Regions from separate parts of the Exiguobacterium sp. SH0S1 genome, predicted to be linked through region 1. Evidence: riboswitches for the same ligand, from Rfam matches in the RefSeq annotation. Region 1 holds a riboswitch; the other holds the start of a gene.

Region 1 (12,651 bases):
CGGTTCGACCGGTACGCCGTGGAAGAACGTGTCCGTCCCGCCCCAGGCGAACCCGAACGACGGGTCGAACTTCCGGATCGTTCGCATGAACGCGAGCATGAAGTCTTCGACTTCCCTGCGCTCGAGCCGGAGCCATTCGGCGAGCGCCAACGGTCCGTGCTGTTTCGAGATCCGGTCGACCGGAAAGAACAGGTCCCCTTCGGCGAGACGGTGGGGGCGCAGTTCGACCCCATCGGCCCGGTAGTCGGTCGCTTGACGGCCGCTGCGCCCCGCGTAGATGATCCACTCGTCGTCCGTGCTCTCGATGGCGTACGCCTGATGCGCCCAAGGCGGCGTCACATATAGCGCCGGGAACTCCTCATACGTCTCGAGATGCAAGTACGAGCGGTCGTTCCAGATTTGGGCGAGCAACCGGACGATCTCCCCCGTATCCGAGTCTTTCGGGGCGATATAGTTGCCGGTGTTCCCGATATAGGTCAAGACGTGGAAGTCGTAGGCGTGGTAGAGATGCCGGACGATCCGTTCGAACACCGCTGCGATCATCCGCTCGAACAGCGGGTGGTCCTCGCTCCGGTCGACCGTCGTCGCATCGACGGTACACATGAGCCAGCCCATGCGCACATACAGCCGGATGCGGAGCGGATAAGAGATCAACGGCGACGAGGACGCGTGGATCTCCGTCATTCCGATGTTGGCCATATTCTCAACCTCTAGCGTAAACCCGCTACGCCTCAGCTGCTCCTCCATCTTCTTCTTCCAATTGATCGTCTCCATCTGCCTCACTCGCTTTCTGTCGCCACGTCATCTTGACTGACTCGTTCTGAAATTTTTCCCGTTTCTCGTTTCATACAAACGCTTTTCCATCGGAATGGGTCTTGATCCGTCCGAGCGCCTCGTCAACGATCGTCCGGGATGTACCGAAGTTGAGACGCTCGAACATCGACGCCGACGCCCCGAACGGAACACCCGGTGACAAGAAGACCCGCACCTCCTCGTGGAGCCATTTCTTCCGAGCTTCGGGCTCAAGGCCGAGCGCGGCGAAATCGATCCATAACAAGTAACTCGCCTCCGGCATGAAGCACGTCAGCCGGGGTAACTCGGCATTCAGGCGCTCGACGACATAGGTGGCTTGTTCCTCGAGCTCGGCCGTCAGCTGGTCGAGCCATCGTTCCGCCCGGACGTCTGTGTAGGCGGCGATGATGGCCGTATTGGCGAACGGTGTCGGTAGGACGTGGTGTTTGTTTTGGACTTGGATGATCCGTTTGCGCCAGGCGTCATCCGGACAGATGATGTACGACGCGAACAGGCCGGCGATGTTGAACGCCTTCGACGGGGCGCTCACCGTGATGACCCGGTCGTCGAGTCGATTGATCGCCGTATGGTGCTGCGACGGATACGTCAAATCGGCATGGATCTCGTCTGCGACGATGATGACGTCGTACGTTCTCGCCAACTCGACGACGCGCGCGAGCTCGGACTCTGTCCAGACGCGACCGACCGGATTATGCGGTGAACAGAGCAAAAACAGTTTCGCCTGTCGCATTGCGTGTTCGAGGGCGTCAAAATCCATCTCATACTTGCCATCGACTTGTTTGAGCGGGGCGTCACGCACAACGCGTTTCAACCCGGTCACGAGTTCATGGAATGGTGGATAGACCGGTGATTGGATGACGATCCCGTCCCCTTCCTTCGTCAACGCCTCGACGATGTGGGTCAGTCCGGGCACGACCCCGCTCGAGAACAACACATGTTCGGGGGTGACGTCGAGTCCGTGTCTCCGCCCGTACCAAGAGCTGACGGCTTCCTGGGCTTCTTTCGCGAACATCGTATAGCCGAACTCTCCGGTCGCCGCACGCGCCGCGAGCGCTTCCGAGATCGAAGGTGCCGTCCGGATATCGATATCGGCCACCCAGAGCGGCAGTACGTCAGACTTCACATGGAACCAGCGCTCGAGGCCGTCCCATTTCACCGAGTCGGTGCCGACCCGGTCAAGCGGTTGATGTAAGATTGATTTCATAGTGATCCCTCCTGTCCCTACTGTAACAAAAATTGAAGCAACTGGTCGTCAAAAGCGTGGCGGATTTTCGAGACGTCGGCTATAATCGACCGAGAACAGTGTTTGGAGGTGACAACGATGAGCGTAAGTATCATCCGCCATAAACGGCGAAAGAAAGCGGCTTTCTACATAACGGCCGAAGGGATCGAGCTCCGCATCCCGGCCCGACTGTCGAACCGGGTCGTCGAGACGATCTTACGCGAGCATGCGGACTGGATAAACGACCGGCTCGCGGCATTACCTAAAGCCCCGTCATTGCCGAACGACCGGCTCCGTTATCGAGGTGAGACCGTGCCGCTCGTGCGCACGAACACCGTTGACGCCTTCGACTACGACGGGACAGCTTTCCGTTGCCCGGACCGGTGGGACGAGTCCAGGATAGGGGCCGCATACGAGGCGTGGCTCCGCGACGAGGCGCTCACTTATGTCACCGGGCGGGCGCCCCACTATGAACGTCTGCTCGGGGTGAGCGCCGCGCGCATCCGCATCGGCCATCAAAAGACGCGCTGGGGCTCGTGCAGCTCGCGCGGAACGATCTCGATCAACGTCCGGCTCATGCTCGCCCCGGTTGAGGTGATGGATTACGTCATCGCCCATGAGTGGACGCATCTCGTCCATTTCGACCACTCCAAATCGTTTTGGTCGACTTTATCCTCTGTTTATCCGGACGTCGATGGTGCGATGGCCTGGTTGAAACAACACGGTCATACGCTCGTCGTCAAAAAAACCAATTGAGCGGACTCGCCACCGACGACGGTGGCGGTTCCTTCAATTGGTTTTTTCGTCAGATCGCCGAAGTGAACTGTTCGGCCGTCCCGTTCAATGACTGGGCCGACTGCTCGATCTTCCCGAAGCGTTCGAGCGTCGCTTCCATGATGTTGACACTCGCATTAATGTCTTCGTTCGATCGTGAGACGCCGTCGACGATCGAGGCGAGCTCTTTGTTCATCCCCTCGGTGTTGGCCCGGACCTCGATGACGGCGCGCTCGACGAGACGAGACAAGTTACGGACCTCGGTCGCGACGACGTTGAAGCCGAGGCCGTGTTCACCTGCCCGCGCCGCCTCGATGGCGGCGTTCAGTGACAACAGGTTCGTCTGGGCCGCGATCTCTTTGATCGTGCTGGCGATTTTCGTGATCTCTGCCGCTTGGTCTTGAAGGTTGCCGAGCGTCTTCAAGTTTACCGATGCGTCCGACTCGAGCCGCTCGATCGTCCGCTTCAAATGTAGGCTCTCCTCCATGCCACGGCGGGCCCGGTCATCAAGATTCTCGGCCATATCACGGAACGTGCGGGCGTATCGTTCGATCGTCTGTTGCCGCTCGGTGATGTCCGAGGCGATCTTGACGACACCGATGACGTCATCCCCCTCATAGATTGGCATATACGTCGCCTCGAGCCAAATCGAGTCGCCCCGGGCGTCGACGCGCTCGATCTTGTCGGCCGAGCTGAACCCGTCGAACAACTTGTTCCAAAACGCTTGATAGTCCGTACTGTTGACGAAGTTCGGCGTACAGAACAGATGGTGCTGCATCCCGATCATCTCGTCGCGTTTGTATTTCATCGCCTTGGCGAAGGCGTCGTTCACATCGACGACACGGCGCTGGCGGTCAAATCGAATCATCGCCATGTTCGCTTCGATGGCGCGAAGCACGTCTGGTGACGATAGGCTGACATCTCTCGTTTCAATCATTCCGATAATTCCCACCTTTATAATTTGAGTTATTTCAGGACATTTTTCCTTTGTTAGTACAATCGAGTTCAAGTGTAACTTGTGATAAAAGTCCTGACTAGCGCCGTTTTTAACAGTAAGTCAATATCTTGAGTTTGAAGTATTTACCAACTTCATCACAGGTTATCAGACAATGAATCGCAAAAAAAGAACTCCTCGTTTACAGGAGTCCCATTCGACCTTTTCGTGAAAATGACGGTGCTGATCTTGTAAAAAGATTTGCTTCTACATAGTTGTCGATTCTTCGGTCAGTTGCGTGCGACTGTCGGATTCATCGACACCGCCAATCGTCGCTGCAGCCGAAGTCTCATCAAACCAAACGCTCTGCTTACTCCACTGCACCGGGAAAAATTTCATGGAATATTTTCGCACCTTCACTCGACAACTTGAACTGTTCGTCCGTGTTCATATCTTTCACGAAGACATCAACTTTCTGCGAACGTTTGTGGTAACTCAACTCGAACTGTTGACCACGATTTCCTTTCAGCAGCGTCAAATACATGTACTCTCCCGCTTCCCCATTCTTGGTCGAAGGTGTCCCCGTCTCGAGCGCCTCGGTCAATCGTTCATAGCCTTGCCCCTCGGTGCTGACTGCGTCCGGATAGTAAAACGGGACACTGGGATGGTACGGGTATTTATGGACATAACCGATCGAGACGGCATCGGTATCGGTCGGCTCCGTGATGAATGGATTCGGTTTGAATCGAATCGAGATCGTCTTCGTCATCTTTTGACCGTTTGACTCGTAGGTTAATTCGTATAACGGAAACGGTTCGAGCGGTTCGAGCGTACCGCCTTCAAGAAGCGTCCGGACACTTAAGTTGTCGACTCCGTCCAGTAATTCGCCATCGTTCAACGAATGCTGTCCATAGTGAATCCCGTCACTCGACATTAACATGTATGGCGTCTTCGTCTTCGTGCCATATCCTAACGCAACATGAGTGTCCTCCCTGACCACGTAAGGAGCAAAATCTAAATACGGTGTGAAGACCCCGTCGTCCCCGATTCCAAACTCGATGGACCCGTTGAAACCGGGCGAGATCGTATAAAGACTGTTCATGAACGGTCGAATGGTGAGGTCTTGCCTGTAAGAATGGATCGCTTCTTCCCGTGATAACCTTTCCCGAATTTCTTCTGTCCCGCTTACTACGCTAGGTAGCAACGAGATCTCGCGTGCGGTCTCGTCTTTCAAAAACTCCGGTCTTTCCTCCAGCTTGACCGCCCGATATCCCTCGACATGGTCCGACTTACACAGCGCGTAAACGGCATCACCTTCGACGAACGATGCCTCATTGAAGGCGTATGTTTCAGTATCGGGCTCAGTGAACGGCATTCGGCTTGCAAACGTCACGCCAAGCAAGGATAGATGGTCCTCCTCGATGTCGTTGAGTAACTCGCCTTGTTCACAATAGGTCAACACGTCCTTTGCCTTGATTGCCTGCACTTCAAGGTCGAGTGTGATGTGCTCTGCCGTCCAATGGGCCTCGACAATATCATATCGGACTACTTCTTGGTCCCGGACGCATCCTGCGGCCAAAACGATTAGCGATAGACCGATTCCTAATCCGAACTTTTTCATCAGTTCACCTCAATTCTTCGGTTTCTTCTTCAAGTCGGGGAAGTAGGACAAGAACGTCTCCGCCCCTTCGCTCGTCAGTTTATACGTTTCCTCAGTAGATTGGTCCGTCACGTAGATATCCAGTTTCTTCGATCGCTGTTTATAAGTCACCTTGAATTCCTGACCTTTGAGCCCGTCGACGATCGTTAGAAGCGGATAGTCGCCCTGATCGCCTACACGTTTCGTCGGCTCGGCGGAATCGATTGCTTGAATCAGATCATCCATCTCGTTGCCGGCCGCACGCAACACAGCGGGATAGGATACTGTCGATTCGTTGTCAAACGGTTCCTGATGGAGATACACGAGCGGCCCGGTCACAATCGGCATATACTCCTCGTCAGGGTGTGTCTCGAGCGTCTTTCGTTCATCAGTGGACAACAGCTTTGCGGCACGATATGTGATGCTTGCTGTCTCGGTCACCCCTTCTCCGTCGCGGGTGTAACTGAACTCATATAACGGATAGGTCTTATTCGGCACGAGTTCCGTGTCAAGCGGGAGTCTCTTGACGACGAGGTCGTCATACGTCGGTTCTTCTTTCGTTGGATCATTGATTGTATGTAACGGACTGACCGAAACGTAAAGGTCAGCAAGTAGTAATAACACGTATGGTTTGGCGTCACGCGAATCATAGCCAATGGCTAATTTGACATCTTCCACATCCGCCATCATCGGTTCGAACGCGAACAAAGGGAATTGGCTCGGCCGATCCCCGACGGTCAATTCGATCTCTCCGTGGATCGCAGGAGAAAACGCCATGACCGTATCGGGAAACGGCTCGATTTCATTCCCGGCCTCTGTCAATTCATCAGCATTTTGCACGGCGAGGCGAGCGGCTTCGTCTGCTGGACGGACAGACGGATAGTGCCGAATCGAATGACCCGCAGTCAAATCGACGAACTCCGGGAATGCATCGACCATTTCCACTGAATAATGTGGTGAGGCCATATCCCGACACATCGCATAATTTTCGTCCCCTTGTATGTATGTCACGGCTTTAAATCCATATTCCCAACCCGTGTCCGTCATCGGATGGCGGCTCGCCACGACCGTATCGAACACAGTCAGGTCACCCTTCAACTCGGTCGTCAAGTCCCCAGTGCAGGCCGCGAGCGTCTCACCGGCCGATTCGAGCACCACTGGTTGTTCTAGTGAGTATTTGCTGACGGTCCAATGGGCGTCGACATACGACAATTTCACGACGTCTTGTTTCTCTTCACCACACCCGGCCAACAAGCTCGTGGATATTACAAGTAAACCGACTAACTTTTTCAAATTATCCGCCCCTTGAATTTTATTATCTCCAATTTTACCATTATATTACTTTGGAGAGGGTATGAAAAACCCGCCCATGAAATTGGACGGGTGCGATGAATCGATTAGATGCTGTTATCGATGGCGCGTGTCAGTCTCGTCTCGACATCCAGTGCGATGGACTGGAGCGACTCGTCCTCGATCAATTCGATCAGTTTCGTCGGTTTCGGCATGCCGACGTGGGTCGCCCCGTCTTTCGTGAAGACGGCGAGCTTGCACGGCAGGAAGTAGCCGCCCTCACGGTGCGCCGTGATGACTTTCTTGGCCTCTTTCGGGTTGCACACTTCGAGGATACGATAGTCCCCGTCGATGGCTTCACCTTTCTCTTTGAGCGTATCACTCAAGTCGAAATCCCACAGCACGCCGAACGATTCGTCCTTGAGCGTCGCTTTCAACTTTTCGACCACTGCTTCGACCGACTGATCCGTCTTCACCGTATAATCAAACATGTAAGCCCCTCCTTGTTTGTTGTCTCTCTCGTCATGTACCCGAACTCGCTTGAAACGAATCGTTCCGACGATTTCGAAAAAAGTATATGTGATTTGAAACATATTCTACGCCGAACCCGTATAATCGAGAGACAATAAAGTAATCCAACCTTAGGAAAAGGAGAAGTGGTTGTCGTGACGGTCACCGTATTCACGCATACAAGCTGCAGTTCTTCCCGCAAGACGCTCGATTGGTTACGCGAACAGAATATCCCGTTCATCGAGAAGAAATTGACCGACCAAGGAATGTCGTTCACCGAGTTCAAGGAGATGCTCCGGCTCACCGAAAACGGGACGACCGATCTCTTGTCTGTCCAAAAAAGTGTCTACAAACAAGCGGCCGACCAGCTCGACGAGATGTCGCTCCGCGAACTGTACAGTTTTGTCGCGACGCATCCGCAGATCTTGAAGAGTCCGATCGTCGTCGATGACAACCGGATCCAGATCGGGTTCAGCGAGAAAGAGATCCGGACGTTCATCCCGCGGCATAACCGGATCGCCGACTTGAAACGACTATTAGACAAACAGTAAGAGCGCCGCAAATTTTGCGACGCTCTTTTGTCAGGCTTTCTTTAGACGGGCCGCCAAGCGGTTGCCGAATGATTGGATCGACTGCACGAGCAGGATCAAGACGAAGATCGTCACGTACATGACTTCCGGCTCGAACCGGAGATGCCCGTACTGATAGGCGATATCGCCGAGTCCACCCGCACCGACGAGACCCGCCATCGCCGTCGCACCGATCAGACCGATCGTCGCGATCGTCAGACCGAGCACGATCGACGACCGCGCCTCACGGATCAATACGTACCAGATGATCTTACGCGTCGAGATGCCCATCGCCTCGTACGCCTCGACGACGCCGCGATCGACTTCGAGCAGTGCCGACTCCATCAAACGGGCGATGTATGGCGCCGTGAAGACGATGAGCGGCAACAGCACGCCTTGGACGCCGATCGTCGTCCCCATGATGAAACGGGTGAACGGCAAGATGAAGAATAGCAGAATGATGAACGGGATCGAGCGGACGACGTTGATCACGCTCGACAATGCCCCGTAAAAGTAACGGTTCGCGAGCCGTCCATTCGGCCGCGTCAAGACGAGGAGCGTCCCGAGCGGCAAGCCGATCAGTGTCGAGATGACGAGCGCGATGCCGGTCATCGTCAGCGTCTGGATCGTGCCCGTCCAAATCAAGTCACCCCAATTTTCCCAAAACTGCAGCATGGTTCGTCACCTCCTTCACTTTGACGCCGCTCGCTTCAAGGTAGCGGACGGCTTGGTCGGTCTGTGCCTGGTCCCCGTCGAGATGGACGAGCAAGTTGCCGACGAGACCGCCTTTCAGCTTTTTGATCCCGCCCCCGATGATGTTCGGCAGCAGGCCGAACCGTTTCGTCAACTCGGCGAGGACGGCCTGTTCGGTCTGGTGACCGATGAACGACAAGTTGACGAGCGTCCCGTGCGAGCTCAACACGTCGACGACTTCTTTCGGGACGTCGAGGTTCGCTTTCAAGAAGCGGCGCGTCGTCGGATGTTGCGGGTCCGAGAAGACGTCGAGGACGTCCCCTTCCTCGACGATCTTGCCGGCGTCGATGACGGCGACCCGGTCACAGATGCGCTCGATGACTTCCATCTCATGGGTGATCAAGAAGATCGTCAGCCCGAGCTCGCGGTTGATCTCGAGCAACAGATCGAGGATCGACTCGGTCGTCTCCGGGTCGAGCGCGCTCGTCGCCTCGTCACTGAGCAGGATGTCCGGCTCGTGCGCCAAGGCCCGAGCGATGGCGACGCGCTGTTTCTGGCCGCCGGAGAGTTGCTCCGGGTAATGTTTACGGTGATCGGTCAGTCCGACGATATCGAGATACTTGTCGACCCGCTCGCTGATCGAGCGTTTATCGAGTCCTTCTAGGCGGAGCGGGATGGCGACGTTGTCTTCGACGGTCGCCGTCTTCAGCAGGTTATAGTGCTGGAAGATCATCCCGATGCGGTGACGGAGCTTTGATAACCCTTTTTTGTCGAGCGTCGTGATGTCTTGTCCCTCGATCTCGACTTGACCTGACGTCGGCCGTTCGAGCAGATTGATCATGCGGATGAGCGTGCTCTTGCCAGCGCCGCTCCGACCGATGATGCCGAAGATTTCGCCCTTTTCAATCGTCAGCGAGACATCGTCGAGTGCCGTGACGGTCCCTTTGTTTACCGTGAACGTTTTTGAGATCTGTTTGAGTGCGATCATAGTGCCTCCTTAAAACGCCGGGACGATCGAGCCGTCGAACGTCTCTTCGATGAACGTCCGGACCTCGTCCGAGTGGTAGTAAGATTTGAGTGTCTCGACGACTTCATCGTCTTTGTTGTCGGTACGGACGACGACGTAGTTCGGGTACGGGTTGTCGACCGTGTCTTCATGGAACAAGGCGTCCTCATTGATCGATAGGCCGGCACCCATCGCGAAGTTCGTGTTGATGGCCGCGAGCGCGACTTCCGGGAGCTGGGTCGGGAGCTGTGACGCCTCGAGCTCGATGAATTCGAGGTTGAGCGGGTTCTCAGCGATGTCACGTTTCGTCGCCTTGTCCGTCAATCCTTCTTTCAAGGTGATGAGTCCGGCCGTCTCATACAGGCGCAGCGCCCGAAGTTCGTTCGCCGGGTCGTTCGGGACGGCGACTTTATCGCCCTCCTTCAACTCCTTGATGTCCGTCAGCTTGTCCGAATAGAGCCCCATCGGGAAAGCGACCGTCTTGAACACGTCGTCAATCTTATAGCCTTTGTCCGCCTTCTGCAGCTCGAGGAACGACAGCGTCTGGTAACTGTTCACGTCGAGACTGCCTTCGTCGAGTGCGGTGTTCGGCGTGTTGTAGTCGTTGAACACCTTGATGTCGAGCTCGAGGCCATCCTCGGCCGCGAGTTCTTTTACTTTCTCGGCGATCTGCTGGTGCGGTCCGCCTGTCACGCCGATCGTGAGGGATTCTGTGCTGAGCGATTCGCTCGCGTCCGATTGGCCGCACGCCGACAAGGCGATGGCCGCGAGTAGAGATGTTCCTGCGAGTACTGTTTTCTGTTTGATGTTCATGAATGATTCCTCCTCCAAAATAAAAGCCCGCTACTCATAAAGAGTGGCGGGCACGACAAGTCAAAGACAGTCGGACACGCTCATCTCCCAGACGTTTCGTCTGTTGGAATTAGCACCATGATCATTACGATCTGGTTGCCGGGTTTCATAGGGCCAGTCCCTCCACCACTCTTGATAAGCTATCGGTCTTATTTAATTGTTATCATCTTACTTTTAATTATTTTATTTGTAAACAGAAAATACTAAATTTTCAAAAATTATTTTCAAATAGTCAATATCGAGCGGGACGGGTGAACGTTGCAATTCGGTCTCGGCCCGGACCGCGTCGACCAGTTGCGGGATGTCGGCCGGAACGAGTCCGAGCGTCTCAAGTGACGTCGGCGCGCCGATCCTGGCGAGCCACGCCTCTAAATATGGGGCGTCAGACGAGCCACGCAACCGTTCTTGGACAAGGAGTCCGAATCCGACCTTGTCGCCATGTAAGAACGGGTGGGTCGACTCGAAGCGGCTGAGCGCGTTGTGAACGGCGTGGGCGACGGCTACGCGTGTCCCGGCGTCCCCGAAACCACCGACGGCACCGCCGACGGCAAGGGTGTGATCGACCGCGAACCGGGTCTCTGGCCCATACGCGGTGAAACTGGACTCACTCAAGTCGAGTTCGACGAGCCGGCCGCATTGCTTGGCCAAGGCGAGACCGGTATTGACGCCGGCATCAGGCGAACTGTCGCCGCTCAAATAGCGGGCCTCGTAAAACTTGGCGACCGTGTCGATGACGCCGGCCCGGAAGTAGTCGTACGGCGAGTCGGTCACGACCCTTGCGTCGACGATGACCCGCTCGATGACGACGCGGAACACGTCGTAGCGGTCATAGGCTCCCTGCTCGTCATAGATGACGCTGAGCGGCGTGAAGGCGGCACAGTTCGAGGCGAGCGTCGGGATGACGATCAGCGGGACACCTTGCCGGTAAGCGACGAGTTTCGCCGTGTCGACGAGCTTGCCCCCACCGACGGCAAGGAGGACGTCCACATCCTTCAAACGGAGCCGTTCGACCTCGGCGTCCGTGCATTCGCCACGGAACAGCGATGTCGGATAGGCAGTGATCGCTGGCAGGACACGCTTGACGACGTCAAAACCGTTCTGCCCGCGCAGCACGTGAGCACGACGGCCAGCGATCAATTCATCGAGCCGCTCGAGCGCGTCATCCGCATGGTCGTACTCGAGCACGGCTTGGCGGATCATGCCCGGACCTCTTCATACGTCGCGAACAGTTTCTCGATCCGCTCGACGGCCTCGTCGATCTTCGGCTCGGCGGAGACGAGCCCGAACCGGACGTACCGCTCGCCTTCTGAGCCGAAGAAATAGCCCGGCGTCACGGCGACCCCTGCCTCGTGGAGCAGCTTATACGAGAACGATTTTGCGTCCCCGTCCGGCACTTTCGCCCAGACGAAGAACGAGCCACTCGGGGCCGTGATGTCCCATCCGGCCTGACGTAACCCGTCGACGAGCCGGTCGCGGCGGGCCTCATACAACCGTGACAAGTCGTCCCGGAGCGAACGTGGCGACTCGAGCGCGGCGATGGCCGCCTCTTGGATGGCCGAGAACACGCTCACATGGACGTGGTCTTGATACGTGTTGATCGCCTCGATGATGTCGCGGTTGCCGACGGCGAAAGCGACCCGCCAGCCGGACATGTTGAACGCCTTCGACATCGTATACACCTCGATGCCGATGTCTTTCGCTCCAGGCGCCTGCAGGAAGCTCGGCGGGACGTGACCGTCGAAACCGATGCTGCCGTAGGCGAAGTCGTGGACGACCATGAGGTCATGCTTATTCGCGAACCGGACCGTGTCGTCAAAGAACGCGGGCGACGCGACGGCGCCGGTCGGATTGCTCGGGTAGTTCAAATACATGAGTCGCGCCCCCTGCGGATCGAGCGTCTCGTAATCAGGAAGATAGCCGTTCTCTTCCCGGAGGACGAGGTCGTGGACGACCGCTCCGGCGAGACGTGCCCCCGAGATGTAGTCCGGATAGCCCGGGTTCGGTAGCAACATGCCGTCACCTGGCTCGAGCACACATTGCGGGAGCGTGATGAGTCCCGACTTGCTGCCGATCAAGATGGCCACTTCGGTCTCGGCATCGAGCGCGACGCCGTATTCGGTCTGGTAGAACGTCGCGACCGCTTGCTTCAGGCGCGTCTGTCCCCGGAACGGTCCGTATTGGTGCGTCGCCGGGTCGAGCAGGGCCGTCTGCAGCGCCTCGCAGATCGAGGCCGGTGTCGGCAAGTCGGGCGTCCCTTGGCCGAGCCGGATGACGTCGCGGCCTGAACGCTCGAGTGCGGCGACTTCGGCGGCGAGTCCGACGAAATGCTGGGGTGGTAACGTTTTAAGT
Region 2 (20,195 bases), on a different contig from region 1:
TGAGGACGGCACCGATGACGAGGTCGCTTTCGGCGACTTGCTTCGCGATATTATAGCGGTTCGAGATGAGCGTGTTGATCGTGTTCCCGAACTGGTCGTCGATTTGGCGGAGACGAGCCGGGCTGATGTCCATGATTGTCACGTTGGCTCCGAGACCAATCGCGATGCGGGCCGCGTTCATCCCGACGACACCGCCCCCGATGACGGTGACGTTCGCACGAGGCACTCCAGGAAGACCTGACAAGAGGATCCCTTTGCCGCCATGCGGTTTTTCTAAAATTTGCGCCCCGATTTGAGCAGCCATCCGTCCTGCGACTTCGCTCATCGGTGTGAGTAGCGGAAGCGTGCGGTCGACTTCGACCGTCTCGTAGGCGATGGCGGTCATGCCTGAATCGACGAGCGCTTTCGTGAGTTCAGGTTCGGCCGCTAAATGTAAATACGTGAAGAGCGTAAGGTCTGAACGGAAATATTGATACTCTGACGGCTGTGGCTCTTTTACTTTCAAGGCGAGTTCAACGTCTCCCCAAACGTCCTGTGCTGAATCGACGATGCTTGCCCCAGCGTCGATGTACTCCATATTCGTGAAGCCGCTCCCGATGCCGGCTCCCGTCTCGACGAGCACCTCGTGTCCGAGTTCCGTCAAGACTGATGCACCCATCGGCGTCAACGCGACGCGGTTTTCGTTATTTTTAATCTCTTTCAGTACCCCGATTTTCATGTGTAATTCCCCTTTCTATCTGCTGACACAATTTGTTCACACCTCTAGTATAGACCCAAGTGAAATCGCTGTCTTTAGCATGGATTCTAAAAGCGACAACCCCCACTTTGTGATTTTTCACAAAGTGGGGATCAGTCGTCTTGACGATATTGTCCGGCCTTGATCGCTAAATAAATAGCGGCCCGTTCCGGGAGCGAGACTTGGGTGATGCTCGTCAGTTCTTCGATCCGTCGAATCCGATACAAGACCGTGTTCGGATGGATATGGAGGTGGGCGGCGACTCGTTTGACGTTCCCGTCAAAATAGAAATACCATTCAAGCGTCGTCACGAGTTCGGTGCGGTGGACTTGGTCATACGCCTGCAACCGTTCGATCGTCGGGTGCGTCTCGAGGCGCAGGCCGATTCGTCTGGACAAATCGGGGACGAGTTGATAGATGCCAATTTGTTCGAACGCCCGGGCACTAGCGAGCTCGAACGGGAACTTCCGGCGTAGCGATGTGACCCGTCTTGCTTCCTCGGTCGCGGCATAGAGCGTATCGCTTTCGAAGAAACGCCCGCTAATCCCGAGGCGAGGTTCGGCGTCAGTGAACTTGTCTTGCAGCTGGGTCTCGAAGCGACCGGCCCACTGGAGGAGGGCGCCCTCTTCTTCAGACAGCTCGGACTTCATATAATGCCAGACGAGCAGTTGTTGGCCGTCGATAGCGTGGAGGACGACCTCGATCGCTTCTTGTGTCGCAAGCGCATAAAATAACCGCTCAGCGAATTGCGGAGTGATCGGCTGCAAGCAGTCGATGATCGTCAGGCGACTCGCGACGGCAATCGGGGCAAGTTCGTTCAAGCGTTCCCGATGTGCGGAAGCGAGGTATGGCGAAGCGAGCACTTCTAAAAAGAAACGCTCGAGTTCGGCATCGATGCGACGTTCGTGCATGGCGATCGTCATGAGCAGTTTCTTGGCGATACTTGCCCCTTCCTTCAAGACGGTGAGCTCCTGCTCGGAGAAAGGGGTCGTCCGGGCCAGGCTCCAAATGTAGCCGAGCACGTCTTCTTGCTGCTTGATGACGACGGCGGCGCGCTCGCCTAGACCGATGGCCATCCGGGCTGGGATGACGACAGGCTCGTCTCGGTCGATCAGCTCTTGCAGGATACCGCTTTCCCACAAATCTTCGATGACGGCTTCCGGGACGCGACGGCCGATGATGGTCGCAATCCTAGCCGGGTCGGTCGAGTCGGGATGCGTGCTATAGGCGAGTAGCTGATGGTGGCGATTTTCGATCGTGATCGGTGCGCGGATCGCTTGCCCGATCGCTTCGGCGAGCGTGTCGAGTGATTCATATGATTTCTGTAAAAAAGGCATGTCGATTCCTCCTCTTTATCACTATACCGTCTCTGTTGTGAAAGTTCACAAAAAGATGGACAGTTTTTGAGAGGGGACCGACATGCCTGGACATGTGTATCGTTTACATTGGGAAAAATAGTCCGACGACGAGGCCGAGCAATGCGCCGACGATGACTTGGTACGGTGTATGGCCGACGAGTTCGTTCAAGATCGGCGTGTCGTGCTTGATCCCTTTAAAATAGTCGTTCAATAGACGGGCTTGGAAACCAACGGCTTGACGGACGCCGGTCGCGTCGTACATGACGATCGTCGCGAACGTGAGCGCGAGGGCGAACATGCTTGAGTCGAGGCCTTCAGCCCGGCCGATCGCGGTCGCGAGCGCGACGACGGTCGAGGTGTGGGAGCTTGGCATTCCGCCTGAGGCGAACATAATTTCAAGTTCAAAGTCACGTGTTCGAATGAGTTCGGTCACAAGTTTGGCCGCCTGGGCGATAAACCAGGCCAGTATTGCGGCGAGTAACGGTTCGTTAAAGAGCAATTCAGTCACTTCCTGTCTGACAATAGTATCTACACTATACCCGATTCCATGCCGCGCTAGACGTAAAGTTTCTGTCAAAAATAGCGTCGCGGGCATTTGCCCGCGACGCTATTCGGTCGATTTTTGTTACCCGACGACGCCTTCAGTCTCTTGAAGTTGTTCCGCAATATTCTCGATGATATAGCGGTTGCGTGGATGCTCCTGACACTCTTTCGAGCATGAACGCATCTGTTTGGGTTCACACTCTTCACAACAGAAGTGTTGGGCATTGCACTCCGGGTTGGCACAATTAACGTAACGGACCGTCTTCGTTCCACAGTGCATGCACGTTGAAACGACTGACGGATTGACCGTGTTGACTGGGACGTTGATGCGCTCGTCAAAGACGTAAAGCTCGCCGTCCCAGTTTTCCCCTTGTGTTGCTTCGTCTTTGCCGTACATGGCGACGCCGCCTTTTAAGTGGAAAATGTTGTCGTGACCTTGGTCACGCATATATGCGGTAAATTTCTCGCAACGGACGCCTCCGGTACAGTACGTGAGAAGTGTTTTCCCTTCGTAGAGGTCTTTGTTCTCCTCGAGCCAGTCTGGCATGTAACGAGAAGCCTCTACGTCGATTTTGATCGCATTTTTGAAGTGACCAAGATCGTACTCGTAGTTGTTACGAACGTCGAGGATGACGACATCATCGCGATTCATCATCTCTTTCCATTCTTCCGGTTCGAGATACGCACCGTGTTGTTTAGGCACGTCGAACTCGCCATCAAAGCGCCACGTCACGAGCTCTTGTTTGTGACGGACAAAGATTTTCTTGAAAGCATGCTCTTCGACTTCATCGATTTTGAACTCGATGTCGCTGAAGTATGGATCGGCTTTCAAGTCGTTCATGTACTGTTCGGTTTGTTCCCAAGTGCCCGAGCACGTCCCGTTGATTCCTTCGGAAGAAATCAAGATACGTCCTTTGATCCCGAGGTCCTTACAATACTTGAGGTGTTGTTGTGTCAGTGTTTCTGGGTCCTCGATGTTGACGTACTTATAGTACAGTAAGACCCGCATTGGTTTTGTTTCCATGTTATTGCTCCCCTGTGTTCAGTTTTTTGCAGGAAAACGAACGTTGGGTTGTGTCGTTCGACGAATGAACTTGCCTGCAACCACAAGTCCATTATTATATGATAGATATCACAGTGAAATTTCGCAAATACTTTTTATTTTTTTTTGAGGAGGGCAGGGGGATGCGTCCTCTTGAACGAATTCGGGTAAAAGGTAGTAACGAAAGCCGAAGGTGGAAACTGAAATGCTCACATCACTCCAACAATATATATTGAACATCATCGAATGGCTCCAAGGACTGCCGGGAGGTCCTTGGGCTGGACTTGGGGCCCCGTTCCTAGAAGCGATTTTCCCGTTCCTCCCGCTCGTCTTGATCATCTCGGCGAACGCGGCCACGTATGGCTTCTGGCTCGGTGTGCTCTTGTCATGGATCGGCAGTTTGGCAGGGACGCTCCTCGTGTTCGCCGCCGTCCGATACGTGTTCCGCAAACCGATGACGCGTTGGCTCGAAAAACATAAACAGGGTGTCTATTGGCTCGATCGCATCAACCATATGAGTCCAATCTCGCTCGGATTCTTATATTCGTTGCCGTTCATCCCGGTCAGTTTGATCACGTACTTACTCGCCTTGATTCAAATGCCGCTCCGGACGTTCGTATTGGCGGCCGGATTCGGGAAACTGCTCGTCGTCGTCATCTTCTCGGTCATCGGTGATCAGTGGCAAGAGTTCATCCAAAGCCCGTTCCGCTTGTCGATGCTCGGTTTGCTCTTGCTCGTATTGTGGGCGATCAGCCGGGGTCTCGAAGAACTTCTCAAACGGCGCGCTTTCAAAAAACGGAACGAAGAGCTCAAACGTAAACGTGAAGCGAGAACATAAAAATCCTCGAAGGCGACCGCCTTCGAGGATTTTTGCTTAGTTGGTTTTTTTGAAACGTGGGAAGTTGAAGACGATCGCCAAGCCTCCGCAAATGAACAGGAGGAACGGATAGAACATATACGGGACGAGGGCGGGGGACGCCGTGTTCGTCAACTCGGCGGCGATGAGGAGCTGCGCCCCGTAAGGCAGAAGTCCTTGTACCCCGCACGAGAAGATGTCGAGTACGCTCGCTGACTTTTTCCGTTCGATGTCATACGTATCGGCGATATTCGCGGCAAGCGGGCCTGCTACGAGAATCGAGATCGTATTGTTCGCCGTCGCGACGTTCGTCGCACTGACGAGCCCGGCGATGCTCCATTCCGCACCAGCCCGGCGTTGAATCCGTGACGTGAGTGCGTCTCGTAAATAGGTGAGTCCACCGTTATGCGAGATGAGTCCGACGAGTCCGCCCATGAATAATGTCAAGAGCGAGATCTCGGCCATGCCCATCATGCCGTCGGCCATCGCCGTGACGTAAGACGTGACGGCCAAGCTTCCGTCAATCAGCCCGATGATGCCAGCGAGCGCGATGCCGCCGAGCAAAACGAGGATGACGTTCAGTCCGGTCAAGGCGAGGACGATGACGGCGAGATACGGAATCAACTTGTACCATTCGAACGCGGCCACTTCAATCGTCGACTCTCCGCTTGAGAGAACGGCTAACAGGACGGTCGTGATGATTGCGGCCGGGAGCACGATCCAAAAGTTGGTCCGGAACTTGTCGCGCATGTTCGTCCGTTGTGTCCGGACGGCGGCGATTGTCGTATCCGAGATGAACGACAAATTGTCTCCGAACATGGCCCCGCCGACAACGGCCGCGGCCGCGATCGCGATATTGACCCCGCTCTCTTGATGGATGCCGAGCGCGATCGGGGCGAGCGCGGCAATCGTACCGGTCGATGTGCCCATCGCCATCGAGATGAAAGCGGCGATGACGAACAGTCCGCTCAGTAAGAGTGACGGTGGCAGGAACGTCAAGGCCGCATTGACCGTCGCGTCAATCGCACCGATTGCACCGGCGACGCTCGAGAACGCACCGGCGAGCAGGAAGATGAATATCATGATCAAGATGCCTGGATTACCGGCACCTTGGGCGATGCGCTCAACGGTCTGAGTGACGCTTCCTTTCGTCATCATCGCAGCGACAATTAAAGCGATCAACGCCGCGATCAGCACCGGGAACTTGTAAAAGTCGCCATAATAAATACCCGCCCCGATGAAGAAGACGAGGAAGACGAGCAAGGGCAAGAGCGCCCATTTGTTAGCTGTTGGTTGTTCCAATCGATTCACCTCATTTCAAAGAATAGAAAAAAAGAGCCTTCCGAAAAAGGCTCTCTCTGTAAGAGACACCCTTTTCATCTTTCGAGCAGAACGCTCGCTGGATTTGGCACAGGTTACCCGCTGCCGAGACATCTAAGGGCCAGTCCCTCCGTCTCTCTTGATAAAAAGTCGTCATGATGTAGTTGTTAGACACGTTTCCTAACGTACCTGTTTCAAATCGGGTTGTCAACAGAAATCCCCCTGCGCCAGTGGACGCGGGGGGAAGTCATGTCGTCAAAAAGTTGTAATGGGCGACGCGGTTACGACCGGCGTACTTGCCGCCGACGTAAAGGGCCCGGTCAGCGTTACGGATCGTATCGTCAAGCCGTTTGTCGCCGAACGCTTGAATCGTATCGACACCGATCGAGGCGGTCACGGGAATATCGACCCCATCGACACGGAACGGCTTATCTTCAATTTTCTGCCGAATCCGTTCGGCGATATCGACGGCTTGGTCGACGTCGCAATGATTGAGCAGCAAGATGAACTCCTCGCCCCCGTAACGGGCCGCAAAGTCATCGGTCCGGAGCATTTGCCGGATTCGCCGCCCGAACTCTTGGAGCACGCTGTCTCCGACTTGGTGACCGTGCGTGTCATTGATTTTTTTAAAGAAGTCGATGTCGAGCATCGCGACCGAGATCGGGTACATCGAGCCGTCCGAGATTTGTTGAATCCCATACTCGTAGAACGCGCGCGCATTGGCGAGCAGCGTCAAGCTATCGGTGCGGCTTTCCGTGTATAGGCGGTCGCGCTCGTGGCATCGGCTGATCGTTCGGTTGAACGATTTCAACAGTTTTACCATCTCGTTTTGAATGATGGGGGGATAGCCATAGACGTGTTCACCAATCATGACGATACGTGTGCGAATCCCGTCAATCTCTTCTGACTGGACTGAGATGAAGCTGTGGTAATCGTCATGAAACGCATCTGACAACGCTGCGTCCCATTCGAAGCGCATCTCATAATCGACAGACTTGGCGTGTGGATGGCGCGCTTCCATCAAGTCGAAGACGAGTGGACGGTCGATCGGCTGTCGCGTCAACAAATCGAAATAGAGCGTTCGGTCGAACAGGACGAACTCGACAAACCCTTTATCATATTGGTTGAGGCGCTCACATTGACTCAAGAACACTTCAATCGCCTGGGCCTCGCTTTGAGATAGGGAGACGGCCTCTTTCGCTTCATCGTACTGTTCGATCAATGACTTGAACGCGTCTTGGCGCCCTTTTTGAATCATCAACCGCTTAATAAAGAACGTGAGGGCGGCCGCGATGCTGCTGACGACGAGCAAGTTCGTCTCACGGAAGAACGACGCGGCGAAGATGAAGACCAAACTGACGATGTACGTGTAAAACGCGATGCTCAAAAAATCACGGACCGGGATATCGACGCGGAACCACCAGCCGACTTGATACTTCTGGACGACCGTGTTCAAAATTATGGCAATGATCAGACCGACGAGCGGAACGAACGAATCCTGCGAATAGAAGCCAAGACCAGTTTCACCTCCGAGGGCCAAGTAAACACTTGCCGGGATGGCGATTTCTAAAAATGACGTGATCGCGTTCCAAGGATAAGTGAACCGAAAGCGGCGGAGCGCGACGCGCGGTTTTAGGTTGGCGAACTGAAAGACGAGAAGTCCGATTTGGTTGACGAGGAGCGCCGTCTCAAAATCAAAGAATAAAAAGATGATGAGGACGATACTTTCTGAAAACGTGAAATAAATGCCTTTTCGTTCAATCGAGTCCATTTGGAAAATGACGACGAGCAGCGCGATCAAGATGAACGGAAGCGGCTCGATCGCCGGAATATCAAGAACACCGGTTGTAAACAAGGTGATGGTCAGTAAAACGATCAAACTCCAAATGCTCCAACCGAGGACGGACATTTTGCGAAAATGATTCATAGTTCCCTCCTGTGTGGGAAAAGTCTTCTCATATGTATGGTAGGAGATTCGGCACGGTTGCGCCCAAGTCCTGCCTATTCATCATAATGGCTGAATTCTAGCATTGAGTCTACATCAAATATCCTCTATAATGAAGTTGCTTTTCAACCACATAGACGAAAGTCGATGAAAAAGAGAGTAACGATCGTTTAGTCAACAAAGCGACCTAGGGATTGGTGAGAGCCTAGGCTGACAAACATCGCGAAACGCACTTTTGAGATGCTATCCGAAGCGAGTAGGCGTAGCCGGGGGCCCCCCGTTATCACCGTTAAAGTGGTCTGTGTAAAACAGGCAAGAAGAGTGGTACCGCGGGCCAACCCGTCTCTTTGCATCTGTGCAAAGGGCGTTTTTTTTATGACTAGATTTGAAGGAGGAAATTTACATGAGTTATGAACGCAAGTATGCGGAGGCTCTGTCACGTGTCATCGGTGACGAACTCACGCTCGACCAGATTGAGGCATTGATTGAAAAACCAAAACATGAGGCACACGGGGATCTCGCGTTCCCATGCTTCCAACTCGCCAAGGCGTACCGGAAAGCGCCGGTCATGATTGCGACTGACATCGCCGGTGAATTGAACGACGAACTGTTCACAAAAGTTGAAGCGGCCGGTCCATACGTGAACGTCTTCTTGAGCCGTGGCGTCGTCTCGCAGGAAATCATTAACGTGGTTCTCGACGAGCAAGCGGATTACGCGACGCATGCAACACGCAACGAGACGATTGTCACGGACTTCTCATCACCGAACATCGCCAAACCGTTCTCGATGGGGCACTTGCGCTCGACGGTCATCGGTAACGCCATCAACCAGATCGCTCGCAAAAACGGCTATAACGTCGTCGGTGTCAACCATCTCGGTGACTGGGGTACACAATTCGGGAAACTCATGGTCGCTTATAAGAAGTGGGGCGATGAAGAAGCGGTCCGGGCAAATCCGATCGCTGAGCTCTTAAAGCTATACGTTCACTTCCATGAAGAAGCGAAAACCCAACCTGAGCTTGAAGACGAGGGCCGTGCTTGGTTCAAAAAGCTCGAGGACGGTAACGTTGAAGCGACCGAACTGTGGACGTGGTTCCGTGACGAGTCGCTCAAAGAGTTCCAAAAAGTATACGATCTCCTCGGTGTCGAGTTTGACAGCTTCCACGGTGAAGCGTTCTACAACGACAAGATGGACCGGATCGTCGCCATGCTCGAAGAGAAGAACCTGCTCGTCGAGAGTGAAGGGGCGATGGTCGTCTCGCTTGAAGACGAGAACTTGCCACCTTGCCTGATCACAAAGAAAGACGGCGCGACGCTTTACGCGACACGTGATTTGGCTGCGGCCGTCTATCGTCATGAGACGTACAACTTCGTCCAAGCGAACTACGTCGTCGGTGGCGAGCAGGCGCTCCACTTCAAACAGTTGTTCTCGGTACTCCGCAAGCTCGGTTACGACTTCGTCGACGGCATGCACCACGTACCGTTCGGCTTGATCTTGCAAGAAGGGAAGAAGATGTCGACACGTAAAGGCCGCATCGTCCTACTTGAAGAAGTATTGAAAGAAGCGATCGAGAAAGCGCAAGCGAACATCGAACAGAAGAACCCTGAGCTTCCAAACGCAGAGAACGTGGCTCGTATGGTCGGCGTCGGCGCCGTCATCTTCCACGATTTGAAGAATGAGCGCATCAACAACATCGAGTTCGACCTCGACAGCATGCTCAAGTTCGAAGGGGAGACGGGACCTTACGTGCAGTACACGAACGCACGGGCGAACTCGCTCCTCCGTAAAGGCAACTACGACGGTGCGACGTTCGCAGGTGCGGACGACGACCACACGTGGGGCGTCGTGACGATGCTCAACGCGTTCCCACACGTCATCACGCGTGCCCATGAGCGCCGTGAGCCGTCGATCATCAGCCGTTATGTCCTCGACTTGGCGCAATCGTTCAACAAGTATTACGGCCACGTCCGTGTGCTTGAAGAAGATGCGGGCAAACAATCGCGTCTCGCGCTCGTCAAAGCCGTGACGATCGTCTTGACGGAAGGACTCCGTTTAATCGGTGTCCAAGCTCCAGAAGAAATGTAAATACGACAAAAGGGACCTGCGAAAGGTCCCTTTTGTTGTGTCACGCCTTCATCCGCGTGACTGTTCGCGTCTTCGTATCATACAGACACCATTCTCGGTCGAAGATGACGGCGCCGACGTTGATGACGTAGCGCTTCTTCTTCAACTTGAACGGTGTCCCGATTTCCCAGGGAATCGAGCGGCCTTTCCGGTAGATGCCCGGAATATGACTATGCCCGATGAAGACGAGCGGGTACTTGCCTTTTTCGACGATCGGCTCCCAGTCGGCGCTCCACTCGATTTGGTGACCATGTAAGAACAGCGCCTCATCGAGTGTCGTCTGTTCAGGCAATAATGAGATGCGGGTCTTGACAGGGTGCGACACGATGAGCACTTCGTCAATCCGTTCTTCTTGGTTGCCGCGCAGGCTCGGGAACGTCAAGAGCGCCTCGTACTGCTCGTCAAACGTCATGACGTCAGAGACGTCATGAAACCGTTCGTTGCGCCGTTTTTTGCCGATATGGCACTCGTACAAGTCGCCGAGGCAGAGGATGTGCTCGGTCTCGCGCCTGACCGCCTTGAGGACGGCTTTCAAATCATCAAACGAACCGTGCGGGTCACTGATGATGGCGAGTTTCATCGGTAGTTCGTGAACTGGGCATCGACCGATAACTCGAGCTCACGGACGAGTTGCATGACCGCTTGTAGGTCATCCCGTGACTTGGCCGTCACACGAATTTGATCGTCTTGAATTTGCGATTTCACTTTCAACTTCGACTCTTTGATGGCGTTGTTGATCTTCTTGGCATCGTCTTTGTCGATTCCGCTCTTCAACTTGACACGTTGACGGACGGTACCGCCGAGTGCGCGTTCGATTTTTTGATAGTCGAGGTTTTTCGTCGGCACACCGCGCTTGATCAACTTCGAGATCATGACGTCTTTTAACTGTTCGAGTTTGTAATCGTCATCTGAGACGAGGACAAGGTCACCGTTATCGAGTGACATCTCACTCTTCGACCCTTTAAAGTCGTAACGGTTCAAAATTTCTTTTTCGGCGATTTGGATCGCGTTTTTCACTTCTTCGAGGTTCATTTCTGACACGATATCAAAAGAATTGTCTTTTGCCATGTTTCATCCATCCTTTGTATGGGTTTTGTTATAATGATAGCAGATTTGAAGCAGTGAAGGAGTGAAACGATGGAACATACAATCGATAGACAGACAAATGTAGACTTGGATCACGTTGCATATCATGGAAAAGACCTTGGGGTGACGTTTAAAAGTGAACTCATCCGTCTGCGGGTGTGGTCGCCGGTAGCCGAGCAAATGACAGTGAAGCTTTATCGTACGGCGCGGGCGCGTAAGTTTGATCGCATCGAGCTCGAACGGGCCGAAAAAGGGACATGGATGGTCGAGCTTGACCGGGCGCAATTCGAAGGTCAGTTTTACGTGTTCGAGGCAATCGTTGACGGCAAACGCATCGAATCCCTCGATCCGTATGCGAAAGTCGTCGGCGTCAACGGGAAGCGGGGCTGCCTGCTCGACCCGTCTTCAATCAACCCGGACCATTGGATCAAAGAACGTCCGCTCTTCCACTCTTCGCAAGAAGCGGTCATTTATGAAGCACATGTGAGAGATTTGACGAGCCACCCGGATGGCGGTGTCATGCACCGTGGCAAATTCCTCGGGATGACCGAGGCCGGCACGAAGACGAAAAACGGATACCCGACAGCGCTCGACTACATCACAGCGCTCGGCGTGACCCACCTTCAACTCATGCCGTTCTTTGACTACGGTTCGGTCAACGAGTCGCGGGAAAGCGAGTCGAACTATAACTGGGGCTATGACCCGGTCCATTATTTCGCGGTCGAAGGTTCGTACGCCTCGACAGCGGATGACCCGGCCGCCCGTATCCTCGAATTGAAGGCGATGATTCAAGCGCTCCATGACCGCGGGATCCGCGTCATCATGGACGTCGTGTTCAACCATACGTATGACGCTTTGACGACACCGCTCGGCCAGTTCGTGCCGGACTACTACTATCGGTTGAACGAGGACGGGACGCTTGCCGACGGCTCGGAGTGCGGCAACGATACGGCGTCAGAGCGGGCGATGATGCGCAAACTGATCGTCGAATGTGTCTCGTATTGGGCCAAAGAGTTCATGATCGACGGCTTCCGCTTTGATTTGATGGGGCTGCATGACGTCAAGACGATGAACCAAGTCCGCAAAGCACTCGACCGGATCGATCCCTCGATCCTCGTCACCGGAGAAGGCTGGGATCTCGATACACCACTGGCAGTTCGTAAGAAGGCAAACCAACACAACGCCCATAAAATGCCACGTATCGCCCAGTTCAACGATGCAATCCGGGACGGAATCCGTGGTGACGTGTTCATCGAAGACTTGCCGGGCTGGATCAGCGGCAACGCCGAGCTGACGGCTGACGTGAAGCGCGGGATCGCCGGTGCGGTCACGAGTCAAAGCTTCGCCGATGAGCCGAACCAAGTCGTCAACTACGTCGAATGCCATGACAACTTGACGCTTTGGGACAAACTTGCCGCCGCTAGTCCTGACGACAATGAGACGACGCGCCGTCGCCGTCATCGTCTTGCGACGACGATCGTCCTGCTCAGTCAAGGCATTCCGTTCCTTCACAGCGGTCAAGAGTTTTTCCGCACGAAAGACGGGGACGAGAACAGTTTCAAATCGGGCGAGGTCATCAACCGATTGGACTGGACCCGGGCCGAGCAAGAGACGCCGAGCGTCGAATATGTGAAAGGCTTGATCAACTTACGCAAACAGTATCCGTTGTTCCGTCTCGAGAACACCGAACAGATTCGAAAGCACTTACGTTTCTTTGACGAAGAAGAAGGGATAATCGCCTACGAACTTCATCGTCACGTCGAAGGTTATGTCGAGCGTCATCTCGTCTACCATAACGGACTCGAAGTACCGGTCGACGTGAAGCTGCCAGCAGGCAAGTTCGAAGTTCATGTCGAGGATCATACCGTCAACTTGACGGCGCCACGCCTCGTCGAAGACCGGCACCTCACCGTCGCGCCGCTGTCGACGCTCGTCGTGACAGAACGCCGTCCGGATTACAGCAAGTACGCCGTCGCCGGTGGGGCTGCGCTTGCCATCCTTGGACTCTGGTACGTCGCGAAAAAACGGAAGAATAAACAAGGGTAACAAAAAAAGGAGACGTCATTCCGTCTCCTTTTCTTCGTTCGGCTCGGTCTTAGATGCTTCAAGCTCCATCATCTTCCGAACGAGGATATGTTTTGGCATATGCATGAGTTCTTCAAGCGGTACGTTCAACTTTTTGGCAAGCTCGACCGCCGTCTCGGGAGACAGTTGTAGTGGGCGCATGTGGTTTCTCCTTTCTAAATTCAGGTTTGCTACAGCCAGTATACAGCAAAAACGGACCGAGCGAGAATGTGTCGTGTGAACACATTCAAAATCGATAAACCGTTCGGTCGTTGCTAAGCTGAAACTAGGAAGTGATCAAATGTACAAACAAGTAGCAGACTATCAGTTTCATCAGACGGTTGAATGGTTAGAGCGCGTCGGTGGAGGATGGATGTTGTATTTGGCGCAAACTGGATTTGTCTTTTTCGACGAAACGTTCCAAATCAGATGGGAACTCGAGTGGAAATGGGCACCGTGCGCACTATATATTGAACCACATGGAAAAAAAGCCGTCGCGCTGTTCCGAGACATGCAAACGTATGGAGTCATTGATTTAAAGCAAGGCATGATGGAGTGTCACCCAATCCCAAAAACGTTTCATGACGATTGGTTCAGCAATTTATGTCATTGGCGAGGAGACGATTTATTTCTCTACTCGGCGGAATCTGACATCGTGGCGTTAAACATGACCGACCACACGTTCCGCTATAGCCGCTATGAGGAGACGCCGGAGTTTGGCGCCATCATCGAGTTAGCCTATCATCCGATTTATGATTTTGAGCGGTTCACGGCCCCAGGCCTCGTCACGCTTTACGATGAATTGAATCAGCAATTCATGGTCGAGCAGGTCGAAGCGGGTGAACGATGGACGATTCCTTACGGCGGCGATTATGATACGGTTATCGTCGACCAGGTCGGTGCGACGACAGCGATTACGTCGATGACTTCGTTCCAGCTGTTCAAGCGTGACCGTCTGCTGTTTGCTTCTGAAGTATGTGCCGAAAGTGAATTATTGAAAGTGATGTTGCTTGATGAGTCGGGAGACCGCCTCGTCGTATTATCGACGCCTCGACGATTTTGCCATAGTTGGCTACAAGTGTTCGAGCGTTGACGTTCCTGGACCGAACTCACGGTTCAGGATTTTTTTGCGAAGACTTGATGAAACTCGTGCGAAACGGGAACAGTCTTCTTAGATGGAGAGGGGTGGACTTGGATGGAACGGTTAGGTAAAAATTTGGTGCGGTGGCGCTTTTGGGTGGTCGCCGTGTGGACTGTGTTATTAGCGGTCTCGATTTACTTCGGATTGCAGTTGCCTGGGGAATTGCGAGGAAACGGGTTTGCGGTTCAAGATGGCCGCTTCGCGCAAGTGGAGGACACGTTGAACGATCGGTTCGACCGGGCCGGCGCTTCGATGATCGTCTTGCTTGAAGGCGGTGACTTAGAGACGGTCATGGCCGAACAAAAAACACGGCTCGAATCTGTTTCAGGCGTCGATGGCGTCATCACGCCAGCGGAGAACCCGGACGCGCGTTCAGGTGACGCCGCGTACTTCGTGCTCGAGTTCGAGGACCAGGAAGCGGCCGAGGCGGCGATTGCCGACGTTCGTGCTGAATTGATTCGAGATACGGACACGGAAGTCCGGTTGACCGGGGAGCCGGTCTTTGCCCAAGATTTGAACGAGGCATCGAAAAATGACTTGATCCGGGCCGAATTGATCGGGATCCCGGTCGCGCTCGTCGTCCTCCTGCTCGTCTTCGGGACACCGCTCGCCGCTTTCATGCCCTTATTCGTTGGACTGATCACGTTCATCGTCGCGGCGGGATCGCTCTTCTTCTTCACGCAGACGATGGAGCTATCGATTTTCGTATTGAACGCCGTCGCGATGATCGCGATTGCGCTCGGGATCGACTTCTCGCTCCTGCTCGTCAACCGTTATCGTGAAGAGCTCGCCAAAGGACTGTCACGAGAAGCGGCCATCGTCCGGACGGTCGCGACGGCTGGTCGCTCGATCCTGTTCTCAGGACTGTGTGTCTTCGTCGGGCTCGCCGGACTGTTGTTCATTCAAGTCGATGTGTTTCAAGCGATCGCGCTCGGTGCCTTGATTGCAGTCGCGGGTGCCGTCTTGTCGGCGCTCACGCTCTTGCCGTCGGCGCTCTATATCGTCGGCGATGCCATCAATAAAGGACGTCTCATCAGAACGAACGAGACGCGCTCTGAAGTGCGCTGGCAAAAGTTGGCCCGGTTCGTCATGAAGCGTCCGGTCGTGATGACGCTCGTCGCGTTGCTCCTTTTGTTGCCGAGCCTTTGGTTCGTCCGCGACTTAGAACTGAACATCCCGGACGCCGATGCGCTCCCGACGTCGTACGAATCACGGGCCGCCCTCGAGCGGTGGGACGATGTGTTCGGCGAGACGTCGACCGATGCGGTGCTGTTGTTTGAGACGAACGATTTGACCGACTCGATGATTCTTGACGAGTTGACAACCCTCACAGACGAGTTGAATGAAGACCCGATCGTCGACAACGTCACGACGTTCTTGACCGCATCAAATCTGACAGCTGCGGAATTCCAACAGCTCGTTCAAGTCGCCCCAGAACAGCTCGAGGCGTTTGAACGTCTCGTCACGCTCGAAGGGAATACCGACCTCGCGCTCGTCAACGTCAGCTTCGACGTGCCGCCGAGCGATAAAGCGGCGCAGGCGTTCGTCCGCGATTGGCGCGACCAAGGCTTCGACGTCGGCGGGCCGGCCGCCTTCAACGAAGAGATCTATGAAGAGATTTACGACAGCATCCCCTATGCGGTCGTGACCGTGATTTTAGCGACGATGGTCATCCTCATGTGGGCGTTCCGCTCGATCTTGATTCCGATCAAGGCGATCATCATGAACGTGCTCGGACTCGGGGCGACGTTTGGGTTATTGGTCATCATCTTTGAGTCGGGCTACGTCTACGACGCCGAGACGATCAGTATTTTGACGCCGGTGTTCATCTTCTCGCTCGTTTTCGGCCTGTCGATGGACTACGAGGTGTTCCTCGTCTCACGGATCGAGGAGTATTACCGCGAGACCGGGGATAACGACTATGCGACCGAGATGGGGCTCGCTAAGACGAGCAAGATTATCACGTCGGCCGCGATCATCATGATCGTCGTCACGGGCGCGTTCGCTTTCACCGGTGTCAGCCCGATCAAACAGCTCGGGGTCGGTATCGCGCTCGCCATCTTCATCGATGCGACGATCATCCGGATGTTGCTCGTCCCGTCCTTGATGAAACTGTTCGGCGACTGGAACTGGTGGTGGTTCGGGAAGAAAGATTTACCGAAACGTAACCTACACTAAATTTACATTTAATGAAATAATCGCGAGAGTATGTTAAAATAGTCTCATGATTACGCGCAATTTGGGAAAGGAAGGTCTTTATGGACACCGAGAGGACATGGCCTCTGTTTCAATTGCCGGACTTCTAGCGTTGAGTTTTTACAGACGAACAGCGATGTAAAAAATCAACAAACGGAAGATCGGAGATGGAACAGATGGAACCGCGGCTACGACTGAGGATCCTCCTCTCCGTTGAAAACGGGGAGGACAATCGGAATGAAACGAGTTGCTACCATAGTGCTCGGAACGCTGATCATGGCGTTCGGTTATTATTATTTGAATGAACAGTTTGGTTTGGCAGAAGGGGGCTTTGTCGGGTTAGCATTACTCGGCCGCTATTTATTTGATATCGATCCGGCGATCTCGATGATCGTACTCGACATCCCCTTCTTTTTAATCGCTCTTTGGTGGAAAGGCTGGCGCTTCGTCGGACAAGCCGTGCTTGCCGCGGCGTCACTTTCGCTCAGCTATGCGATGTGGGATCGACTCGACCTGTTGACGTTTGACATCCAGGTCTGGCCGGCGACACTGTTCGCTGCGATTGCGAGCGGGATTGTGACCGGCTACGGTCTCGGTCTCGTCTTGAAGTCAGGTGGAGCGACCGGAGGCGACGATTTATTCGCACTCGGTCTGTCAAAGTGGTCCGGCGTATCGGTCGGAACGATTCTCATCGCCTTCGATGTGGTTGTTCTTGCGATCTCGCTCATCTACTTGCCGCTCTCGAACGCGCTCTATACGCTCATCGCGGTCTCGATCGCGGGTCGTGTCGTCACGAAAATGTTGACGGAAGACGCTGTCGAAGTAGCCATACCAAGTGTGACCAAACTAACACCAAAAAACGATCTCGCCTGAGATCGTTTTTTGTTTTGTAAAATTTGTCACAGTTTTCCCCACGCCGTTCTTCTAAACTGATTATAGAAGGAGTGAGTCACATGAAATGGATGATTCCAAAACAGCACGGCGCCTGGTCGATGCTTATTTTACCGTTCTTACTCGGCGGCATCGTCGGAGGATGGACACTCGCGCACTTACCGTTCGCCATCGCTTGGTTGTTCGTCTACATGGGCACGTTTTTCTTGTTCCAATACGTGAAGCAACGGAAGAAGTCGGCTGAGCTGTTGCGAATGGTCGTGACGTATCTCGTGATTGCGACAGTCGCTGCCATTCCGGTGTTCATCACCGAGTGGCGTCTCGTCTGGTTCGTCCTCGCGATGATCCCGTTCGGTCTCGTCAACGCCTATTTCGCCAAAATCAAAGACGAGCGCAACGTCTGGAACGACGTCAGTGCCGTCACGTCATTTTGTATCGGTGGGATGGCGAGCTATTACTTGGGTGCGCAGACGTTGGGCGCGACGATCGTCTGGCTGTTCATCTTGCCGTACTTGTATTTCCTCGGCAGTATCTTTTACGTCAAGACGATGATTCGGGAGAAGAAGAGCGCGTTGTACCGGAACATCTCGTGGGGGTATCACCTCATGCTCGTCGCAGCGTTCATCGCGTTCGGCTATCCGCTGCTCGCGCTCGCATACGCGCCGAGCCTCGTCCGGGCGATCGTTTTCTACGGCAAAAAGATCCCGGTCATGAAAATCGGGATCTTTGAGATCGTGAACTCGGTGTTCGTTTTAATTTGTTTGAGCGCATATCTTTACACGTAGAAGGGGCAACCCTTCTTTTTTAGTCGCTTGACGACGTGCTCGCGATGATGGCGACGCTTGCTGCTGCCGAGGCTGCTTGTTGCATCGCCAGCAAATGAGCGAACGTCCCGTTCAGTAGCAGGTCGCTCGCATCTTCGGTAATATGTTCCGCGGCGACGAGTTGGATGGCGACGTTTAGTCCGTGCGTGTTGAACCAGCGTTGCTGCTCTTTTTCAGCGTTCGTGATGTCGAGGATCGCTTGTTCGTCTTGGTCGTTCGGTGCCGAGACGATCGAGAGCAAGGCGAGCGACGGTAGCTGCTCACTCTTGACGGTAAGCTGTTGGTTTTGTAGGCGGGTGCGCCAGTCTAAGAAGCGAGCGACGGCGTCGTCTCGGTCCAACTTGCTGAACATGAGCAAATGCGACACGAGCTGCAGTTCGTTCGAGCGTGGTAAGTGGATTTTCAGCGCCTCGTAATACGATTCGATGCGCTCGTTCAGTTCAGTGTGGTCGTCGAACGCTTGCACGAGGACGAGTGCCGACAGCAGATCCTCTTCACTCGTGAGCCACGGATGCTGGCGTTTAAATGCTTGATAGAGGGCGCTTGCCTCATCGAGCCTGCGTTCCGGTTCGTCGACGTTGATCAACTGGCTCGCGAGGAACGGCCGCAGCGCGCTGAATCGGAAATGTTTTCGGTCGAGCAGCGTGTCGAGACGAAGTGCTTCGTCAATCGCGGGGCCGACGTCTTCATACTTGGCGTCGAGAAACGATAACCAGACGAGGTTGTTGCTACCGCGAAATTTGGAGAACAAGCCGGTTTTCTGTTTGACGGCCGCCTGCGCCTGTTCAAACCGAACTGGGTCGAACGGGGTGTCATGGATGGCGTAGTTGACGGCCATCAATCGTCGGAAGTCGTCAGTGAGTGCCCATTTGGTCGCCGTTTTGATGGCTTCGAGCGAATCGAGGTAACGAATATAACGCGTCATCATTAGCATTTCCTCCTTTTTCTATTCGTACGGAAAAATCGGGCTAAACGTTTCATAAAAGTGATATCGTTTCTGTTCTTAAATTAGGACGGCGTTTAATTAGTAAACAAAAGGGAATCGAAATATGTCCGAAAACTTTGTTATTAATTTGGAGGTGCCGAAACATGGAAGGTAGTCCGTATGCATACGCGTTCCGTAACCTTGGTTCGGGGTTTCTATTCGGGTTGGGCCTGATTGCATTTGTGGATGAGACGGTATTTCATCAATTGTTGGCGTGGCATCATTTCTACGATAAATCGACGTCTGCCGTCGGCTTATTCTCAGACGGGTTATTTCATGCGTTCAGTTGGTTTGCGACCGTAGCTTCCTTGTTCCTCCTGGCAGACCTACGGAGAAGAAAGTCATTTTGGATGAAGCGATGGATCAGTGGCGTCCTGATTGGCGTTGGTTTTTTTCAACTCTACGATGGGATTATTCATCACAAACTACTGAAAATTCATCAGATTCGTTATGGCGTTGAGATTCTTCCATATGACCTCGTTTGGAATGTTACGGCCCTTGTCATCCTCATAGGTGGTTTAGTGCTCTTTAACCAAACGCAGAAACGGAAGCTACTTGTAAAAGAAGGAGGATAAATGAGGATGCATTCCCATGTCCAGACGATAAGTGGCGGTTATGAGGCGGCGGTCGTGATTTTGTTGTTTATGGCTCTCCTTGCTTATTCGTTCGCCGGAATTTTTACGAGTCGCGCTTATAAACCGTGGCCGCTATATCGCTACGGTTTATGGATGATAGGTATTGTTTGTGTAGGCCTTACTTTGGTTGGACCGTTAGCGACTTTTGCCCACACCAATTTTGTCGGGCATATGATTAGTCATCTGTTTCTAGGTATGTTGGCGCCATTGTGTCTCGCCTTGTCCGCCCCGATGACGTTACTGTTGCGGACGCTTGATGTACACGTCGCGAGAAGAGTGACACGCGTATTAAAAAGTCGGCCGCTCCAATTCTTCACGAATCCGGTCACGGCTTCCGTTCTCAACATTGGAGGACTATATCTGCTCTACATGACGAATTTGTATTCACTGATGCATCAATCAATTCTTTTATATGTGTTAATTCATCTGCATGTGTTTTTAGCAGGGT

What was found. A riboswitch is a leader RNA that binds a small molecule or an ion and turns the genes downstream of it on or off. The one in region 1 is predicted to bind S-adenosylmethionine.
Region 2: it holds a riboswitch for S-adenosylmethionine, as region 1 does, so the genes downstream of both, EVJ20_RS10520 (Na+/H+ antiporter NhaC family protein) here and EVJ20_RS03780 (MetQ/NlpA family ABC transporter substrate-binding protein) in region 1, are expected to answer to the same signal.

The regions. Positions count from the first base shown of each region.
Region 1 covers NZ_SJVC01000001.1:734,184-746,834, forward strand. The annotation lists gene EVJ20_RS03730 (hypothetical protein) at 1-774, opposite strand, end outside; gene EVJ20_RS03735 (MalY/PatB family protein) at 845-2,017, opposite strand; gene EVJ20_RS03740 (M48 family metallopeptidase) at 2,135-2,791, shown strand; gene EVJ20_RS03745 (methyl-accepting chemotaxis protein) at 2,841-3,746, opposite strand; gene EVJ20_RS03750 (hypothetical protein) at 4,114-5,364, opposite strand; gene EVJ20_RS03755 (hypothetical protein) at 5,374-6,675, opposite strand; gene EVJ20_RS03760 (DUF302 domain-containing protein) at 6,780-7,163, opposite strand; gene EVJ20_RS03765 (Spx/MgsR family RNA polymerase-binding regulatory protein) at 7,338-7,733, shown strand; gene EVJ20_RS03770 (methionine ABC transporter permease) at 7,764-8,426, opposite strand; gene EVJ20_RS03775 (methionine ABC transporter ATP-binding protein) at 8,398-9,432, opposite strand; gene EVJ20_RS03780 (MetQ/NlpA family ABC transporter substrate-binding protein) at 9,442-10,263, opposite strand; SAM riboswitch class I at 10,341-10,444, opposite strand; gene EVJ20_RS03785 (iron-containing alcohol dehydrogenase) at 10,486-11,502, opposite strand; gene EVJ20_RS03790 (aminotransferase class I/II-fold pyridoxal phosphate-dependent enzyme) at 11,499-12,651, opposite strand, start outside.
Region 2 covers NZ_SJVC01000003.1:272,808-293,002, forward strand. The annotation lists gene ald (alanine dehydrogenase) at 1-718, opposite strand, end outside; gene EVJ20_RS10500 (PucR family transcriptional regulator) at 850-2,073, opposite strand; gene EVJ20_RS10505 (divergent PAP2 family protein) at 2,177-2,602, opposite strand; gene trhO (oxygen-dependent tRNA uridine(34) hydroxylase TrhO) at 2,720-3,661, opposite strand; gene EVJ20_RS10515 (TVP38/TMEM64 family protein) at 3,885-4,517, shown strand; gene EVJ20_RS10520 (Na+/H+ antiporter NhaC family protein) at 4,554-5,837, opposite strand; SAM riboswitch class I at 5,909-6,004, opposite strand; gene EVJ20_RS10525 (GGDEF domain-containing protein) at 6,103-7,782, opposite strand; T-box leader at 7,939-8,150, shown strand; gene argS (arginine--tRNA ligase) at 8,204-9,886, shown strand; gene EVJ20_RS10535 (metallophosphoesterase family protein) at 9,927-10,505, opposite strand; gene EVJ20_RS10540 (YajQ family cyclic di-GMP-binding protein) at 10,502-10,993, opposite strand; gene pulA (type I pullulanase) at 11,063-13,057, shown strand; gene EVJ20_RS10550 (YycC family protein) at 13,073-13,237, opposite strand; gene EVJ20_RS10555 (hypothetical protein) at 13,377-14,168, shown strand; gene EVJ20_RS10560 (MMPL family transporter) at 14,271-16,394, shown strand; gene EVJ20_RS10565 (YitT family protein) at 16,650-17,285, shown strand; gene EVJ20_RS10570 (YwiC-like family protein) at 17,366-18,088, shown strand; gene EVJ20_RS10575 (DUF4003 family protein) at 18,108-19,055, opposite strand; gene EVJ20_RS10580 (DUF2243 domain-containing protein) at 19,217-19,687, shown strand; gene EVJ20_RS10585 (cytochrome c oxidase assembly protein) at 19,694-20,195, shown strand, end outside.